DNA from 2 places in the Peribacillus sp. V2I11 genome. Region 2 is predicted to be linked to the other one. Evidence: riboswitches for the same ligand, from Rfam matches in the RefSeq annotation. Region 2 holds a riboswitch; the other holds the start of a gene.
The links. Region 2 has a riboswitch for cobalamin ahead of QFZ73_RS05835 (ribonucleoside-diphosphate reductase subunit alpha). Riboswitches for the same ligand answer to the same signal wherever they lie in the genome.

Region 1 (6,123 bases), 720 kb from region 2:
CTTCCCAGCCTTTACGCGATTTAATTACACCAACAGCATCATCTGCATACTTGGCAGTGGTGATGATGGATTTAGGGTTCCTTTTGACGATTTCTTCATCAGATACCTTAACCCAGCCTTTTTGGTCATCAAAGATGTTTTTAATGCCGGCAGTATCCGGATTTCTTGTTGGAATGTTTCCGCTCCTGTTATATAGATTTCCGGAGCAGGGCTAACTTCAAAGTATGTTTGTTCCTTTTCATCTAAAGTTTCCACTTTTTCTTCGACACTTGTAATTAGGGATTTGATATCTTTCACTAATTCATCCCCTTTTTTGGCAACACCCATCACTTTAGCAATCTGCCTGATATCACCGTATACATCATCGGAATTTGCCGCAGATTTAATAATGAACACAGGGATGCCAGCATCTTCGAGTAGTTTCAGTGTCGCTTCATCACCAATGGTATAAGCTATGATGGCATCAGGTTTCAAGGCAATGATTTTTTCTGCATTAATATTAACAGAGTCTGAAACATGTTCGATATTCTTTGCTTCCTCTGGGTAATTATCGAAGTCTGTCACGCCAACGACTTTATCACCCTGTTCAAGGGCAAATAAAATTTCCGTATTGCTTGGCTGAAGTGAAACGACTTTTTCGGGGTTTTCTTGAATTTCATTTTCTTTCCAGTATCATCCGTAACGGTATAGTCTTTGATTTCTTCGGCCTTTTCAGTATCTTTATTATACGTTGCGGCTTGATCATCGTTCACTCCGCATCCGGTAAGGAAAAGGGTAAGCATCAGCATGGAAATCCAACTGAATCGTAGGATTTTCTTCATTATTTATTCCTCCGTTTTCGTTTTCATGGGTTTGGTTGGGTATGATTTTCTTATAATGGGAATCTCCTCGATCCCCTGTTGCTTATTGACGTAGACTGCCATCACGAATAATACATTTGCAAGCAAGTGGGCGTAATCAAAAAGAATTCCTGGAATTCCCCTCTCCAGACTTAACTTGTGTAAAGCACGCACGGACTTTTTGGCTTCACTTCGGCAAGTATGCAAAGTACATGCTGCGGTTGAGCCTTGTGGGAAGGACGAATGTTTCGATTCGATCTTTCACAAGGCGACATACCGGTCGTAGATTGCACTTAAACGGTCGAGATCATCGCCGGTAATGGCTAATTTCCTGCGAACTGAACCATTTAAATGGTAAGCCATGGGCAACAGTTCCATTAAGTCACGGTACACTTCGGGGACATCCTCAGTAAGCGAGGCGGCCATGCCGATTTGTGTCGTCAATGAGTCTGTGCGGATTTCAAAATCGACGGTTGATACGGACTCACGCATGTATGGGTAGCATAAAAAACGAAAGTCTTTCTTTGCCATAACTCTTCCTCCTTTTACGTATTGGGTGAATGTCCTCCGTATTGCTTATCCCGGCAAAACAAATAGCCGACCAAGAGGTTTGGTCGGCTTCGGGCATCTATGTATCTGTAGTAGAAAAAAGATGGGAGAGCCGTACAATCTCCTATCTTCCGAAGAGCATAATACGATGAAGGAAGGCAGGTCTCCTGGCTTGTGCGTCATTTTACTCTAAGAACCTTCCCATTTGGGTTAAATGGACTGTAATCGGGGTCGATTACATCCTCAAATAGTGGTATGCATCTTATTTCATTAGCACTTACAGTTGCGGAAACAGCTTCGGTTTTAAACCGAATTCCCTATTAAGCTGACAAGGCAGCACCTTTTCTCTGCAAGGTTCATATTCACTTAGCAACAGTTTACCGTACCCTTTTCATTAAGCCGCATTAATATTTTTAGACAAATTCGTTTATGGTTTACCGAATATCTAGTAAACTTACAATGTAAGGTTTAATTGGAGCTTAATGTAAAATGCGTGATATAGAAAACATATGAAATAATAGTGATAATGTGAATCCGTGAATCTCGGGAGGTAGAGAATGATTTATAAGCAGGTCAATCAAAAACTGGAAATGGTTCTGGGTAATATCGAAAAGGTGATTATCGGAAAACGGGATATAGCAGAACTAAGCATCGTGGCACTCCTTTCCGGTGGACATGTCTTATTGGAGGATGTTCCTGGTGTGGGAAAGACAGTCATGGTAAGGGCACTGGCAAAATCAATAGGTGCAAGCTTTAAGCGAATTCAATTCACACCTGATTTACTTCCTTCTGATGTTACTGGTGTTTCGATCTTCAATCCTAAGGAACAAGAATTCATTTTTAGGCCAGGTCCGATAATGGGACATATTATTTTAGCTGATGAAATTAACCGAACCTCACCGAAAACTCAGTCTGCATTGCTTGAGGCCATGGAAGAGGCAAGTGTGACGATTGATGGTGTCACAAGAGGATTGGAGAAGCCCTTCTTCGTAATGGCGACACAAAACCCGATCGAGTACGAGGGAACATATCCGCTTCCGGAGGCTCAATTGGATAGATTCCTATTAAAAATGAAAATGGGTTATCCAGGTGTGGAAGAAGAGATAGAGGTTCTTCAAAGGGCTCAATACACGGCACCGCTTGAGGAGCTGGAATCCGTCATCACCTTGGATGAATTGATAGAATTACAGGCTGAGGTAAAAGCGGTGATAGTGGATGACACAATAAAACGATATATTGTTGAATTGGCGAATCAAACACGTACACATGAAGGGGTCTATTTAGGGGTAAGCCCGCGTGGGTCGATAGCATTGATGAAGGCAGCCCAAGCTTACGCGCTGATCCAGGGCAGGGACTATGTTCTGCCGGACGATGTTCAATATTTAGTTCCATTCGTATTTTCCCACCGGCTTATTTTGAAACCTGAAGCGAATTATGATGGCTTCGATGCTGGAATGGTGATACATGAAATTGTCGCGACAACACAAGTGCCTGTGAAGCGGGCTGTGACCTAATGCGCAAATTCATCCACATTTTAAGGGGAAATATGAGTGTGATCGGACTTGTATTACTCATGACCGTTTCCTTTTGCTATGCAATGTTTCAAGGCGGTTTTGTCAGTTGGTTCATTTTTTATTCATTTTTGCCGTTTTCAGTGTACGCTTCGATCCTGCTGTTTTATCCGCTGCATGATTTTACCGTTGAGAGAAAGGTCAATAAAAGGGAATGCCAGGCCGGCGAATCTGTTGAGATAGCATTGACGTTTACCCGTAAAAACCGGCTCCCCCTATTATTTATGGTGGTAGAGGAGGAATTGCCTCAGGAGATGGAAGATAGGGGATTCCAAAGGAAAATAATTATCTTTCCGGGATTCAAGCGTACCTTCAGCATGTCATATACCTTGGAAAACTTGCAGCGCGGAGAGCATTCGTTTCAATCGATCCGCTTTTGGATTGGGGACTTTTTCGGGCTAGTCGAAAAGGAAGCGATATATAGTTCACCTTTGAAAATAACTGTTTTTCCTCGTTATCATGAGCTTGCCTACAGTGATCTTGATCGAGTGTTCAATCAGGGGGCAGTGGTTTCAACAAAGAAAACACAACGGGAGCATTCAGTGGTCTCGGGGGTAAGGGAATATCAGCCAGGCGATCAGTTGTCATGGATTAACTGGAAGGCGACTGCTAGAACGAGTGAAATCATGACGAAGGAATTCGAAGTGCAGAAAAACCGGGATGTATTCATCATGCTTGATGATAAGCCGTCGGATTTATTCGAAGAATCCATTGTAATGGCGGCTTCCATTGCACACGCCATGTTAAAGAAAGGCATGGAAATTGGGTATGCGAGTATGGGATCGAGATTAATCATACCGGCAGCGGCAGGCAATAACCAGAAACGAAAGATTCTTTACCGACTTGTTAAAGAAGAGCCAAGTGTTGTAAACGCATTGAACGAAAATGTCAGGAAGGGAATTCTTCCGGCAAATGCTGCTGTGATATTCATCGTTTCAGACTTAACCTTAGAAAAGGTGGACATATTGAGTGCTTTCCGGCCTAATCAGGGATTAATGGTATGTGTGAAGAAACAGGCAGATCTTACTGATCAGGAAAGGTTGTCAAGTTCTATAGCTGTTTCAAGGGGGATAAAGGTCAGCTTTTTTGAATATGGCCAACTAAAGTCTGACAGATCAGAGGTGATGGCAAAATGAATGTCACTACCGAAAAATTGGAAAAATTCATGCACGTCCTCATGCATGTATTTGGTCTGTTGTTGATTACTGAATGGTTAAGGCCTGTCGATAAACTCACCGATACAGGTAATATCATCATTTTTATCTTATTTTTGCTCTATTCCCTACTACTGCATTATTTCCGCATACATTGGTCAATCCGATTTATTCTCATTAGCGCTTATATAATGATTTCATTACAGTTCCTCCATTCAAAAGACGCTTTATTTCAATTGTCATGGCTGAAAGGATTCCTAGCGGATTTTAAGGGCAATCTTGGTTTTATATATGATGGAAATTGGGAGTTGATCAAAAATCCATTTCGAACGTTTCTATTTTTTGTCCTTCTTTGGCTTGTAACATATTTGATCCATTACTGGGTGATGGTGAGGCAAAGCATCTTTTTCTTTTTTATGTTAACGGTGATTTTTATATCTGTACTTGACACATTCACTCCTTATGTGGGGGACAAGGCAATGATTAGAATCATCATCATCGGGTTCTTGATGCTAGGCCTGCTGTCCCTGCTGCGACTAACGATACAGGAGAGGATTAAGTTTCCGATGGCTTCCATCAATAAGTGGATCTTGATGCTGACCGGCATGATATTGGTAAGTGTCCTTGTTGGTTTCGCTGCCCCAAAGCTCTCTCCGCAGTGGCCGGATCCGGTGCCTTATATTACTTCTTATTCTGATAAAGCGGGGAAAGAAGACGGTGGTTCGAAGCGTAAAAGTGTCGGATATGATGAAGACGATTCGGATCTTGGCGGTTCGATAGAGCCGGATAATTCCATCGTTTTTTATAATAATGCTCCTGCAGGACATTACTGGAAAGTCGAGAACAAGGATATTTATACCGGTAAAGGGTGGGTTTCCATACTGGAAATGGACTTTCACACTTTTTCCAACGGGCAGGATATGGCATCTTTAGATATTTACGACGTTCCTGAAGTGGTGAGGACAGAAGAAATGACGGCAAAAGTGTCCGTGACGGAATCATATTCCCATATCCTTCATCCGCAGTCCGGGTATTTAAAAAAGATTGAGGGCAAAAACGGGATGGATTTCAAATATTATCAGGGTATGGACAAAGTTATTTCTGAACAGGGTAATGGCGAACCACTGTCCATGAAAGAGTATGAGCTGGTTTATGATATGCCAAGTTTTGATATAGCTGAGTTAAGGAAGGTAACGGAACCCGACGAATCGATGGATTTATTAATGGGAAAAAACACGCAGCTTCCAGAGGGATTGCCAAACCGAATATATGAATTGGCATCCCGGCTTACAAGGAATGAAACGAATTGGTACGATAAAGCAAAAACCATAGAGGATTATTTTAAAGGTCCTGAATTCATTTATTCTAAGGACGATATTCCGTATCCGGAGGGCAATCAAGATTATGTCGATCAATTTTTATTCGAGACACAGATAGGGTATTGCGATAATTTTTCAAGTGCAATGGTCGTTTTACTAAGAGCCGCCAATATACCTGCAAGGTGGGTAAAGGGCTATACGGAAGGGGAAAAATCAATCCTTGATGGTGAATCCGTTTATAAGGTGACCAATAATAATGCACATTCCTGGGTCGAAGTTTATTTTTCAGGGATAGGCTGGGTTCCCTTCGAGCCGACAAAGGGTTTCAATGGGGAAGTTGAATTTTACGATTCGAAATTGAAGCAGGAAGTGATCAAGAACCCTGAAGAAACCCCAACTAATGAAGAGCAAACAAAGAAAGAGACCAGGGAACGCCAGGATACACCCGATAGGGAAACTCGATCATCCATGAAACCTGGTATTGGGAACATGGAATGGTTCTTAAAATGGTCTGTCATCACACTGTCAGGTGTATTGATTCTCGCTTCTATTGGTTATTTCTTCAGAAGGAAGTGGATTCCTCATCTGCAGATTCTTCGTTATAGAAAGAAAACCGGTGCACATTTCTCGACAGCCTATTTAATATTATTGAAACAATTAAAACGAGCTGGTTTAGTTCGTCCGGAGGGGC
Region 2 (12,196 bases):
CGATGACCGCTTCAATAGCCGCTTCCAATTCTGCTTGCTTAGCAAGGACCTCGTTCGGATCTACAGCATTGACCTGTGCTATCTCCACTTTAGCCATTCCCATGGGGAATTCCTTTGCATCAAGAGTGATAAGCTGGGCAATCGTTTTGTCGCTCAAGTCAGCTCCAGCTTTCAACATTTCCAAGCCGTATGTTTCAGCGTCGACTCCCGCAATGGCTGCCAGTTCCATTGCTGCTGCAACGTCTTGCTCCGTGCAGGTCGGTGATTTGAACAATAAGGAATCGGAAATGATGGCAGACAGCATAAGACCTGCGATTGCTTTAGGGACTTCAATGCCGTTTTCTTTATAAATTTTATTTAAAATGGTTGCCGTACAGCCAACTGGTTCCGCACGGTAATATAAAGGATCGCTTGTTTCAAAGTTAGCGATACGGTGATGGTCGATAACTTCCAACACACGGACTTGGTCAATATCTTCAGCACTTTGCTGGCGTTCGTTATGATCGACCAGGATTACGCCATCAGCTTCCCCTGCAACTTTTTCCACAAGACGGGGAGCTTCGAATTTGAATTGGTCCAATGCATATTGAGTTTCACCATTCACTTCACCCAGACGAACTGGTTCAGCGTTGATACCTAACTGCTTTTTCAGATCTGCATAAGCGATTGCTGAACAGATTGTGTCTGTATCCGGGTTTTTATGTCCAAAAACTAATACTTTTTCCAAGATTTAATCCCCTTTTTCATAAATATTTTTCCGCGAATCCCCTTATAGCAATAAGGGAGAGCCACCTTTACTAGACACTTTATTTTAACACAAAATCCCGTAAAACCAGCGCTTGAATTACCCATTCCCCAATAAAATCTTTCATTCCTTCACCTTCTACCCTCACTTTGTCAATAGATAAGGGCTGGTTTTTTTCAAATATATTAGTTGAATTATCATCCTATATGGCTTACTATAATATAAGCAGAAATACTAGATATTGATTACATAAACCATATTAATAACTATATATAGAATTTTTTATAATCCAAGGTGCCAGTGATGGCTGAAAAGGGAATCCGGTGTAAACCCGGAACTGTCCCCGCAACTGTAAATGTGACGAAATGAGAAACCCACTGTATAGCTCTCTATACGGGAAGGACTCAAAGTAGGATGATCATGAGTCAGGAGACCTGCCTTGAATTTTTCACGTTTCTTATTCTTCGGGGATTGAGATGATGAAACGATAGTATAACGGCTATTTTTTCATGGCCCTTTTATTCTATCGTTTGATCCGCTCAATTCATTGGGCGGTTTTTTTTTATTTTAGCGGAAGTTAACAAGGAGGATTATTAATGACTCAAACATATAACTTTACCATTAGCGAAAATGACACAGAAACGAAATCCATCCAGCTTGAGATGTTATCGAAGGAATTCGAAGGCCGTCTCGATATGGAAAAGTTCAAAAAGCGTTTTACAAAATGGCTTGATCGCAAAAGTGACTCAACCGAAGAACAGGCATCAAGAAAACTGATTCAGCTCGCTCTTGAAGGTGTGGATATCGATGCTCCAGATTGGACGTTTGTTGCTGCAGCAGAACTATTGAATACAATGTATAGGGATGCACAAGCCAATCGAGGTTATGAAGTCATGAGTTATGGCCCATTCTATGAACTGATCACGGAACTCTCCCAGCTTTCAGAAGGTCAGCGTTATCCCATTTATAAATCAGAACTGCTATCTTCATATACAAAAGCGGAAATTGAGGAATTGGGTTCGGTAATCGACCCGGAAAAAGATAAATTATTCTCTTACATAGGCCTCTACTTATTAAACGATCGCTACCTAGCCCGCCCAAAAAAGGACAAGGTGTACGAACTGCCACAAGAACGCTTCATGATCATCGCGATGGAAATCATGCGATTGGAAAAAACGGGGCACCGCCTGCAACTTATAAAAGAAGCATACTGGGCCATGTCCAACCTTTATATGACCGTTGCGACCCCTACACTCTCCAATGCAGGTAAAACACATGGACAGTTAAGCTCTTGCTTTATCGACGCAATTGAAGATTCCATTGACGGCATCTACCTATCTAACTACGATGCAGCAAAAGTATCTAAATTCGGTGGCGGTGTCGGTCTTTACGTTGGTAAGATTCGCTCTCTTGGTTCTGATATCCGAGGTTTCTCTGGAAACAGTTCCGGCACGACTCCCTGGATTCGACTTTTCAACCAGACAGCTGTAAGTGTCGATCAATTGGGTCAACGTAAAGGTGCCATCGCGATTTACTTGGATGCCTGGCATAAAGATATCATGAGCTTCCTCGATTTGAAGACACAAAACGGGGATGACAGATTAAAAGCCCATGATATTTTTACAGGTGTATGCATCCCTGATTTATTCATGGAGGCTGTACGCGACAGAAAAGAATGGTATCTTTTCGATCCGCATACCGTTAAGCAAACCCTTGGATTTTCACTTGAAGATCTTTATGACGAAAAGAAAGGTGAAGGTAGCTTCAGGAATCATTATGCACTTGCTGTCGAGGCCGCAGAAAATGGCACGCTTCCAAACTATAGCTTTGAAAAAATCAATGCGATGGACATCATGAAAAGCATCATGATTTCTCAATTGGAAGAAGGCGTACCATATATGTTCTACCGCGATGAAGTGAATCGGAAGAATCCCAATAAACATAAAGGTATGATTTATTGTTCTAACCTTTGCACGGAAATTGCCCAAAACCTAAGCCCTTCGACGATCACGGATGAATATGAAACAGAAGATGGAGATGTTGTTGTGGTTCGTAAAAGCGGCGATTTCGTTGTCTGCAACCTTTCATCCATTAACTTGCCCCGAGCGGTGGGCAGCGATGTTTTGGAAAGATTGATTCCCATTCAGATCCGTATGCTGGATAATGTCATTGATGTGAATAATCTTCCTGTCAAACAAGCATCCATCTCGAACAAACGCTACCGGGCAATTGGTTTAGGGACGTTTGGATGGCATCATTTACTTGCCACACAGAATATTTATTGGGAATCCGATGAGGCTGTTCACTATGCAGATGCTTTATACGAAAAGATCGCTTACTTAACAATCAAGGCATCCAACGAATTAGCCAAGGAAAAAGGATCATACCCATATTTTGAAGGATCTGATTGGCATACAGGGGACTATTTCGAACTGCGTGACTATACAGATCAAAAGTGGATGGATTTAAAAGCAGACGTGCAGGAACATGGGACCCGTAATGGATATTTAATGGCCATTGCCCCCAATTCATCGACCGCTAAAATCGGTAACTCCACGGATGGAATCGATCCTTTGTATGAAATTGAATTTTACGAAGAAAAGAAAAACTTCAAATTCAAGGTGACCGCACCAGGCTTGACGCCAAATACGTATGAATATTATAAAAAGACGCGATTTAATTTGGACCAACTGGAAAGCATCAGGCAAAATGCAGCCCGCCAACGCCATATTGACCAAGCAATCAGCTTTAATCTGTATGTACACAATACAATCAAAGCGAAGGTCCTTTTGGATATCCATTTAACGGCATGGGAAAGCGGGTTGAAATCAACGTATTATGTTCGTTCGACTTCTTCGGAATATGACAATGCCTGCGAAAGCTGTTCAAGTTAACGATAATCATAACCCATTAATCTATTCTTAAAGGAGTTTTCACGAATGACCAATCATATCAAAAAGATTCGGATGCTGGAACCAACGCATCCTACCAAGGCAACCGGTGTTTTCAAAGGAGAAGCTTCAGGCTTCCTCCTTTGGAACGATATTCAGTATGAAAAATTCTATGATACCTATACACAGCTCATCAATAACTTTTGGAAGCCTTCGAGCGTGAACATGATTCAGGATAAAAAGCAGTGGGGCGAATTGGACGAAGATATCCAGGACGCTTTTCTCGATATCCTTACTATGATTGCTGGAATGGACAGTCTTCAAACGCCCACTTTAGTAGAAATCCTTCGGTACATCAAAGATCCGGCGGCAAAAGCTATCCTGGCCAACATGGCCCAGCAGGAATCGATCCATAATGAATCTTATTCCTATATCCTTGCTTCCTTGATTCCGGTAGGCAAGCAAAAACAGCTATTCGACCGCATTAAAGAACATCCTGAAGTGATTAAGCGTAACCAACCGATCGTTGATGCTTATCAAACGTTCGTGGATGATCCCAGCCCTCAGCATTTATTCGAGGCACTGATCCATTCAACGAACCTTGAAGGGATTTATTTCTATCTGGCTTTCGCCTTTTATTATAATTTAGGACGCCAAAATTTAATGACCGGTTCCGCTACGATGATATCCTATATTCATCGCGATGAAATGGTCCATTTCGATTTCATTGGAATGCTCGTTCAAATCTTGATGTATGAATATCCTGAGTTAAATAATGAAGAAAACACTAAGTTCATCTATACAACGATTGAAAAAGCAGTCGAACTCGAAAAGGAATGGTCTGAATATATGCTCGAAGATATCCAAAACAAAGCCGATCTCGATTTGGAAGAATTCAATGAGTACATCGAATATATCGCCAACAAACGGTTACGTATGCTGGGTCTAGAAAATTTGTATAAAGAGTATGGCGAGAATCCGATGCCATGGATCAAAACGTTCGATGACGAATCCATCGGCCTTACCAAAACCGATTTCTTCGAACAGAAGTCAAGGACATACAGTCAAGTAAATGCCAGCAATGGGTTCGATGAGCTGTAAAGTTGCCATAGTCTATCATTCTGCCGGCGGCAATACAAAAGCGCTTGCTGAAGCCCTTGCTTCCCTTTTACCTGAAGCTGGACTATATCGAATGAATGAATTCGATTTACGTACATTGCCGGATTACGATGCATTGATTATCGGCACCTATACATGGGGCAATGGGGAGCTTCCTGCTAAATCAGCAGCCCTTTATAAAGAATTGGAACAGTTGCCTATTGCTCATCTGAAAACGGGAGTCTTCGGCACTGGTGAAACCAACTATAATCATTTTTGTGGGGCGGTCGATCATTTCCGGGATATGTTATTTGCCAAGAGCCAGTTATTGGTGACATTGAAGATAGAACAGATGTATCAAGAATCAGACTTGCCCAGACTTCAAAAGTTCGCCTCGCTATTCCAGAACTGACCGAAAGGGGATATGCGTTTTTGCATATCCCCTCTCAGTATTTTTTTAAAAAAACTTGGCTCCCTATATCATGGCAGCGGTAAGCATGAAGTATAATGGAAGAAAAAAGGAGATAATATCCAATGACTGAAAATATAACCCAGTTCCTGCCTATCCTTTTTATGCTAGTGCTTGTCGTATTCGTTATATTCATCGTGTTTTTCCTGTCAGGGCATTTTAATCGTTCTAAACGGATCGAAGAAAAATTGGACAAAGCATTAAAGGAAATGACCGAAAAAGATGAAAAATAAAAAGACTCCAAAATCGGAGTCTTTTTTTATATGCGTTCAATTATTTTTGAACGTTAGCTGCTTGTGGTCCACGAGCGCCTTGCTCGATTTCGAAAGAAACTTCTTGGCCTTCTTCAAGCGTTTTGAAGCCTTCGCCTTGGATAGCTGAGAAATGTACGAATACATCGTCTTGGCCTTCAACTTCGATGAAACCGAAACCTTTTTCTGCGTTAAACCATTTTACTTTACCTTGTACCATGATAGTTCCTCCTGTGTTTGGAAAAATCCATTTTATTACTATTTTTGGTTCTGGATAATGTTTCAAGAGGAATCCTATTACAGTAAATCCTTCTATCAAACTTATTCCGAACAAAAATAATTACTTATATTATATCATGGGAAATCCTAAAAAAACAAGATTATCGCAGTAAATCAACCGACAAATTATCCTAAAATTCTACATATTCCTCTTCTTGCTTTGTCGGAAGCCTTCGTCCAATAAGTAGCGCTCCGCCTCTACTGGACTCTCGAAACACTCCTCAAGATTCGACCCTGAATACACATTCCAAAGCAGGTCTTCCCTTTCAAGTGTAAGCTCTTGCTTTTCAGGACCAATCCATGTCCCTTCCAACCTAGCGAACTCGTTTTCCTCTTCTTCGAATTCAACAGGAGGTTCAGATAGGTAATCCACGCTTTTTTGGATCAATTCTTTTAATTCCGCTTCATTATAGTCACGTATATTGATAAATCCTTTACGGTCAGTGTCTTTTTTTCTCATATGCCCTGCGTAAACGAAACCATTACCATTGGGATGCAAGTGCTGAACGACGATCTTTTTCTCCTGGACACTATCTGGATAATGGAAGTTCACACGCCCCAATGAAACGTCTTTTCGCTGTAATTCCGGAAAAGTTTCAATGATGCTCAATTTTTCTTCAAATGTTAACAAATTTCTTCCTCATTTCATTAGTTCATATTGTTTGTCGATTATAACACAGACTGATTAGAAACAATAATCTCCTTCTTCCATTATAATGTAATGAAAGGGAGTGATAGGATTTGATCATGAAAATTCGGGACCTGGACTCCGATTATGGCCAGCAGCTTTTTAAACTTCAGAAAGAAGCTTATAAGGTGGAAGCGGAATTGATCGGTTTTGCCGATATACCTCCTCTATTGGAAACATATGAACAATTCATTCATTGTCATGAAACGTTTTTATGCTATTTAAAGGGAGATGCCTTAGCTGGTGCAATATCTTATACAAAAGAGAATGGTCAATTGCTGATTTGCCGAATGGTCGTCCATCCTGATTATTTTCGGCAGGGTATCGCGGATGCACTGTTGCATGCTCTTCATCTACACGGCGACTGGGAAAAGATATCCGTTTCGAACGGTAAAATGAACCTGCCTGCACGGAACCTTTACGAAAAAAACGGCTTCATTCATAAAGAGGACGTAGAAGCCACACCTCTCTTTTTCATAAGCATATACGAGAAAAAGCATTCATTTTATGTATGTCACGATAAAAAGCATAATGAATGAAATGACGATGATTACGGCAACCCATAGCCAGGCTAATGTCATATTCCCGGAATCCATGGCGATATAAATCGCTGTCGGTATGGTTTGTGTCTGTCCGGGAATGTTTCCCGCAAACATGAGTGTGGCCCCAAATTCCCCCAACGCACGCGCAGAACTTAAGATGGCACCTGTGACGATGGATTTGACAGCCAATGGAAGGGTTACATTCAGGAATAATCTCCACTCGCCGGCCCCGTCTACCCTTGCTGCATTTTCGATTTCTTCATCTATACCTTCAAAGCCCGTTTTAGCAGATTGATACATAAGCGGAAACGCTACCACTGTAGATGAAATGACCGCTGCCCACCACGTGAACATCAGGGGCTGATCAAAAACCCTTTCAATGAATTGTCCCGGTATTCCACTCTTGCCAAAAAGCACAATCAATAAAAAACCAACGACGGAAGGCGGCAAAACAAGCGGTAATAAAAACGCTGTTTCCAACAGGACTCTTCCCCTGAATTGCTTTTTAGCCATCATTCGCGCTAGGATAATTCCTAAAATGAAAACAAGGATACCCGATAGTCCCGCTACTTGTATCGATAGCCTGACAGGTGACCAAAAATCCCCTGTCATGATACTATCCGCACATCACTGTTAAATATCGGCCTATGCAGGTCCTTGTTCGGCATCATTACCCAAACGGTTTCTTTTTCATTAAAGGCAGACTTCATTTAAGTTTCTCCCTTTCTTTTTAAAATAACATTTAAGTTTATTTTTCTTGACATCTTGCTGACACAAAGAAACGTTAAAGTAAGAGTATCACAAATATAAAAATAATTTCATTCCAATAAACTTGAAAACTTTGAAGGAGTCGATTTTAATGGTAACAATTTATACTACTCCAAGCAGTTTAGCCTGTCGTAAAGCAAAAGCTTGGCTTAAGAAGAACGAAATTTCCTTTAATGAACGTAACCTATATTCCCAACCTCTTTCTATAGAAGAAATAAAAGAGATTTTACGTAAAACGGAAGGCGGGACAGATGAAATCATCTCAACCCGTTCCAAAAAATTCAAAAGCCTTAATATCGATATAAATAATACACCACTTAATGATCTTTGCAAGCTTATTCAAGATAACCCGGATTTACTTCGCCGGCCAATCATTTTCGACCATAAGAACTTGCATGCAGGATATAATGAAGAAGAAATGGGACGATTCCTTCCAAGGAAGGTCCGTCATGTACAATTATGGCGTGCAATCAGCCAATTGGCTTAATTAGTTAACATTCTGCAGAATAAAAGGGTTGTCCACTACATCGGACAACCCTTTTTTATATCTGATCCGCTTTCTCTATGACAATCGTGAAGGTGGTCCCTTGTTCATCGCTATCCTTAAGCACAAGATCTCCCTTTTGCGCTTTTGCCAGCATTCTACTGAATGGCAGTCCCAAACCTAAACCACGTACCTTCAACTTTTTGTTTTCACCTCGATAAAATGGTTCGAACACATATTGTTGTTCATGTTCCGGAATCCCCCGGCCACTGTCCAGTACATCAATGCAGATTCGTTCTGCACCCTTTTCATAAAGGTGAATCGCTATTTTCCCTTTGCCATCAAGTGCATGTCTGGCATTATTCAAAAGGTTAATGACGATTTGCTGCATCCGTAATGAATCTATTTGACCAAAGACCGGTTCATCAGGAACTTTTATCTCAAAAGCGAACGATTGATCATCATCCTGGGTCACCTGCCAGCGATGGGCGATTTCCTTGATGAATATATTGATATTCTCTTTTTGCACCCGAATTTTAAAAGCGCCTGCAGATATGGCATTATAATTGAGTAAATCCTCTATCATCCCTTGTAAACGTTGAGTTTCCTTTAAGGAAATATCGAGGAATTCCTTACTTTGCTCTCCCTTAACGACATCATCCTTAACCGCTTGTATCAGTCCGCTAATGGAAGTGACTGGCGTTTTCAAATCATGGGTTACGCCTGCAAGCAATTCCGCCCGCAACTTCTCCATGACCTTCAATCGGTTGGTCATCTCCTTAAATGATTCTATCAGTTCATAAATTTCTTCTTCCTTGATTTCCTCTTCCTCTTTGAAATGGATATCATAGTTGCCTTCACGAACCTGGACAGCGGCGTTAGCTACGTCTTGAATGGGCCGCGAAATCTGCCTGGAAAGAAAATAAATGACTCCCGTTCCCAGAATCAGAAGGCCACCAATCATGATCGCCAACAATCCATGATCTTGGTTGATTTCCTTCAATGCCCCTTCTTCTTGTGCAATGACCACCCAGCCTCTCGTCTCATCATTAAACGTAATGGGGGATTTGACGACATATACTTTGTTGTCGGAGATCTTGACCTTCTGGATTAACTCCGTATTTTTCATGATGACATCCGGGAGTTTATTTTCATCGGGATCTATATACAATTGTGGCATCGTATAAATGATGGTGGCATCGGGATCGACGATATAGATGATTGGCTGTTGGTTCAGATGGAGGATTTTCTCCCTTTCCTCAACAATTTCCGAAAGGATCGGACCAATGACAATCTGACCATTTTCCTTAATCGCCCGATCGGATGTTTCATCAGCTAAGTACTTAAGAAGGCTTAGCCTATATTCCAAAGCCGTTTTTTCCATCCACCATAAGGAAAAAACAGACAATAATATCAAACCTGAAATCAAGGTCAATACGTATCTCTTAGTCCAATAGCGTTGTAAAGTGGTTCTTTTTTTAGTTTTCATAGACACTCAATTGATACCCCAATCCACGCAATGTTTTTATTTCCCCCTCAGTTACAGGCCATGCATCTATCGCCTTCCTGATTCGTTTGATCGCCAGGTCCACCGCACGGTCACTGCCGTCATAATCCAAGCCCCACACTTGGTCGAGCAGCTGTTCCCTTGTGAAAATTTGATTAGGGTGCTTAGCGAAAAAAACGAGCAGCGACAAATCACGCGGCGTCAAGTTTATCTCTTCTCCATTTAAATGCACCATATAAGACAGATCATCGATTGTTAAACTCCCAAACTCATGTACATGACCAGCTTCCGTAATAACCGATGAGGATCTTCTTAAAACGGCATGTACCCGGGCCACGACTTCTTCGGCAACGAAGGGTTTGGAGATGTAATCATCCGCACCTGACTTAAATCCCGATAATCTGTAATCGACATCTGTCAGTGCAGTCAACATAATGACCGGACATGTACCGTCCTCCCGAATTTCCTTCAATATATCCCAGCCTTCCTTACCCGGCAGCATGACATCAAGCAGGACTAGGTCTGGCTTCGTTTCTTCAAACACCGGAATGGCCTTTAGCCCATCGTAAACTTGGACTACATCAAAACCCTCCCGCTCCAAATATGCTTTCAATACCATCGATATGGCAATTTCATCTTCTACTACAAGAATTTTCTTCATTATGGATTCCTCCTTCCTGAATTATAGTGGAATCATGTTGTATATGCTAACTAACACCAAGCTTTTTCCCTCAATCTTACCCTTTTTATGTGTCAGGATTATGTTCGCAGTAAAATTTACCGATGTTTTCACTTAGTCATTTCGTGCAAGTGATCTGGATTCATTTTAACAGGAATATACTACAAGGTCTGGAAATGGATAAAAAATTGCTTGAAACTCTTATTACACTCTTAAGAGGCTGGCTCTAAACTGAGCCAGCCCTTTTCAATTACATGTCTCGTGTGGATTCGGACAGCCTGCTTCCTGTCTTTCCACTTGAATCGTGCTATGTTCGATTCCAAACTTATCATGAAGTAATTTTTGCGCTTCTTCTAAAACTGAATCGTGATTACCGCTCTCATCTATGACAACATGGCAGCTCATTGTCAAAAAACCAGAGGTGATCGTCCAGATATGGAGATCATGGACTTCGGATACACCAACCAATTCCGTCAAGGATGCTTTCACTTCATCCATATCGACTTGGTCTGGTGTGCCCTCCATCAAGATATGGAAAGAATCCCTCACTACCCTAAAACCGCTGATAATAATTAAAATCGCGACTATGACGCTCGCAATCGGATCTGCAATTCCCCAATCGAAAAAGTAAATAAAGAGTGCGGCCGCGATGGCACCTACAGATCCAAGCATATCACCAATAACATGTAAAAAAGCACTCCGTACATTTAGATTGTCTTCCTTATCTCCGCTCATTAAAATCCAGGCCGCAATGATATTAACAAGTAAGCCGATGATTGAAATCATTAGCATTCCCAAGCTTTGCACCTCAGGGGGATCCAGGAACCTCTTAATTGCCTCTATGAAAATGAATACGGAAATGACGATCAAGGTCAATCCATTCAAACAAGCAGCAATGATTTCAAAACGTTTATATCCATACGATTTGGACGATGTTGCTTTCCTTTCCCCCAACCTTATCGCTGTATAACTAAGTCCTAAAGCTGCCGCATCGCTAAGCATGTGACCTGCATCCGACAGTAAAGCCAGACTATTTGTCAAGAATCCGCCAATGACCTCGACTATCATAAATGTGGAGATTAATAAGAAAGAAGCCAACAATGCTTTTTTATTATTAGAATGATGGTGGTGTCCGTGCCCATGATCATGGGAGTGACCATGATGATGTCCCATGCCATCCCTCCTCTCGGATTTGAAACTTATATATAGTATGGGATAAATCCAGAATGGTTTCAAATGATTCACTTCTGGGATCCACTGGCTGTAAAAAGAGTGATGAAAACAGGCAGGACGTGATCTTTTACGAAAAACCAAAATTCTGCCTTCAACCATTTCAAAGTAAAAATAAACGCTACAGACGATTCCTGCAGCGTTTTTCCCGTTTATCTTTCCTCTTGCATCGTATCATCGACAATGGCGTGCAGATCCTTATTAAACAATTCATCATTACAGACAAGACTGTGCCGTTCCATCTCTTCCTGCTCTTGACTTACCTGTTCCTTTTCCTTCATAACCTACCTCCAGCATCATGATGTTTGCCTATTATCGTATCCACAGGCATGTACCTTTATGCTAAACATTTCCCCATACGTATTAGACCTGCTGTCCGCCATGGAAGGTACGTATAATGAATTCATGCTCTGGAACTTGTAGGCTTTTATACGATAACAGGAATGATGCATTATCATAGGCTACTTTTTCAAGCTTTACCTGAATACCGGTATTTTCAATCGTAACAATGGCATAAGGAGCAACTGGTTCACCATTACAGCCAAGTGAACCAGGATTCAGGAAT

Region 1: it holds a riboswitch for cobalamin, as region 2 does, so the genes downstream of both, QFZ73_RS28905 (hypothetical protein) here and QFZ73_RS05835 (ribonucleoside-diphosphate reductase subunit alpha) in region 2, are expected to answer to the same signal.

Annotation. Positions count from the first base shown of each region.
Region 1 covers NZ_JAUSYW010000001.1:1,924,488-1,930,610, reverse strand. The annotation lists partial or broken gene QFZ73_RS29145 (ABC transporter substrate-binding protein) at 1-821, opposite strand, end outside; partial or broken gene QFZ73_RS28905 (hypothetical protein) at 825-1,370, opposite strand; cobalamin riboswitch at 1,529-1,747, opposite strand; gene QFZ73_RS09205 (AAA family ATPase) at 1,946-2,902, shown strand; gene QFZ73_RS09200 (DUF58 domain-containing protein) at 2,941-4,095, shown strand; gene QFZ73_RS09195 (DUF4129 domain-containing transglutaminase family protein) at 4,092-6,123, shown strand, end outside.
Region 2 covers NZ_JAUSYW010000001.1:1,198,964-1,211,159, forward strand. The annotation lists gene QFZ73_RS05830 (manganese-dependent inorganic pyrophosphatase) at 1-727, opposite strand, end outside; cobalamin riboswitch at 1,021-1,201, shown strand; gene QFZ73_RS05835 (ribonucleoside-diphosphate reductase subunit alpha) at 1,342-3,639, shown strand; gene QFZ73_RS05840 (ribonucleotide-diphosphate reductase subunit beta) at 3,685-4,737, shown strand; gene QFZ73_RS05845 (flavodoxin domain-containing protein) at 4,709-5,146, shown strand; gene QFZ73_RS05850 (hypothetical protein) at 5,269-5,436, shown strand; gene QFZ73_RS05855 (cold-shock protein) at 5,477-5,674, opposite strand; gene QFZ73_RS05860 (hypothetical protein) at 5,873-6,364, opposite strand; gene QFZ73_RS05865 (GNAT family N-acetyltransferase) at 6,481-6,960, shown strand; gene modB (molybdate ABC transporter permease subunit) at 6,922-7,575, opposite strand; gene spx (transcriptional regulator Spx) at 7,823-8,218, shown strand; gene QFZ73_RS05880 (HAMP domain-containing sensor histidine kinase) at 8,274-9,704, opposite strand; gene QFZ73_RS05885 (response regulator transcription factor) at 9,694-10,383, opposite strand; gene QFZ73_RS05890 (cation diffusion facilitator family transporter) at 10,648-11,574, opposite strand; gene QFZ73_RS05895 (hypothetical protein) at 11,784-11,912, opposite strand; gene QFZ73_RS05900 (metallophosphoesterase family protein) at 11,995-12,196, opposite strand, start outside.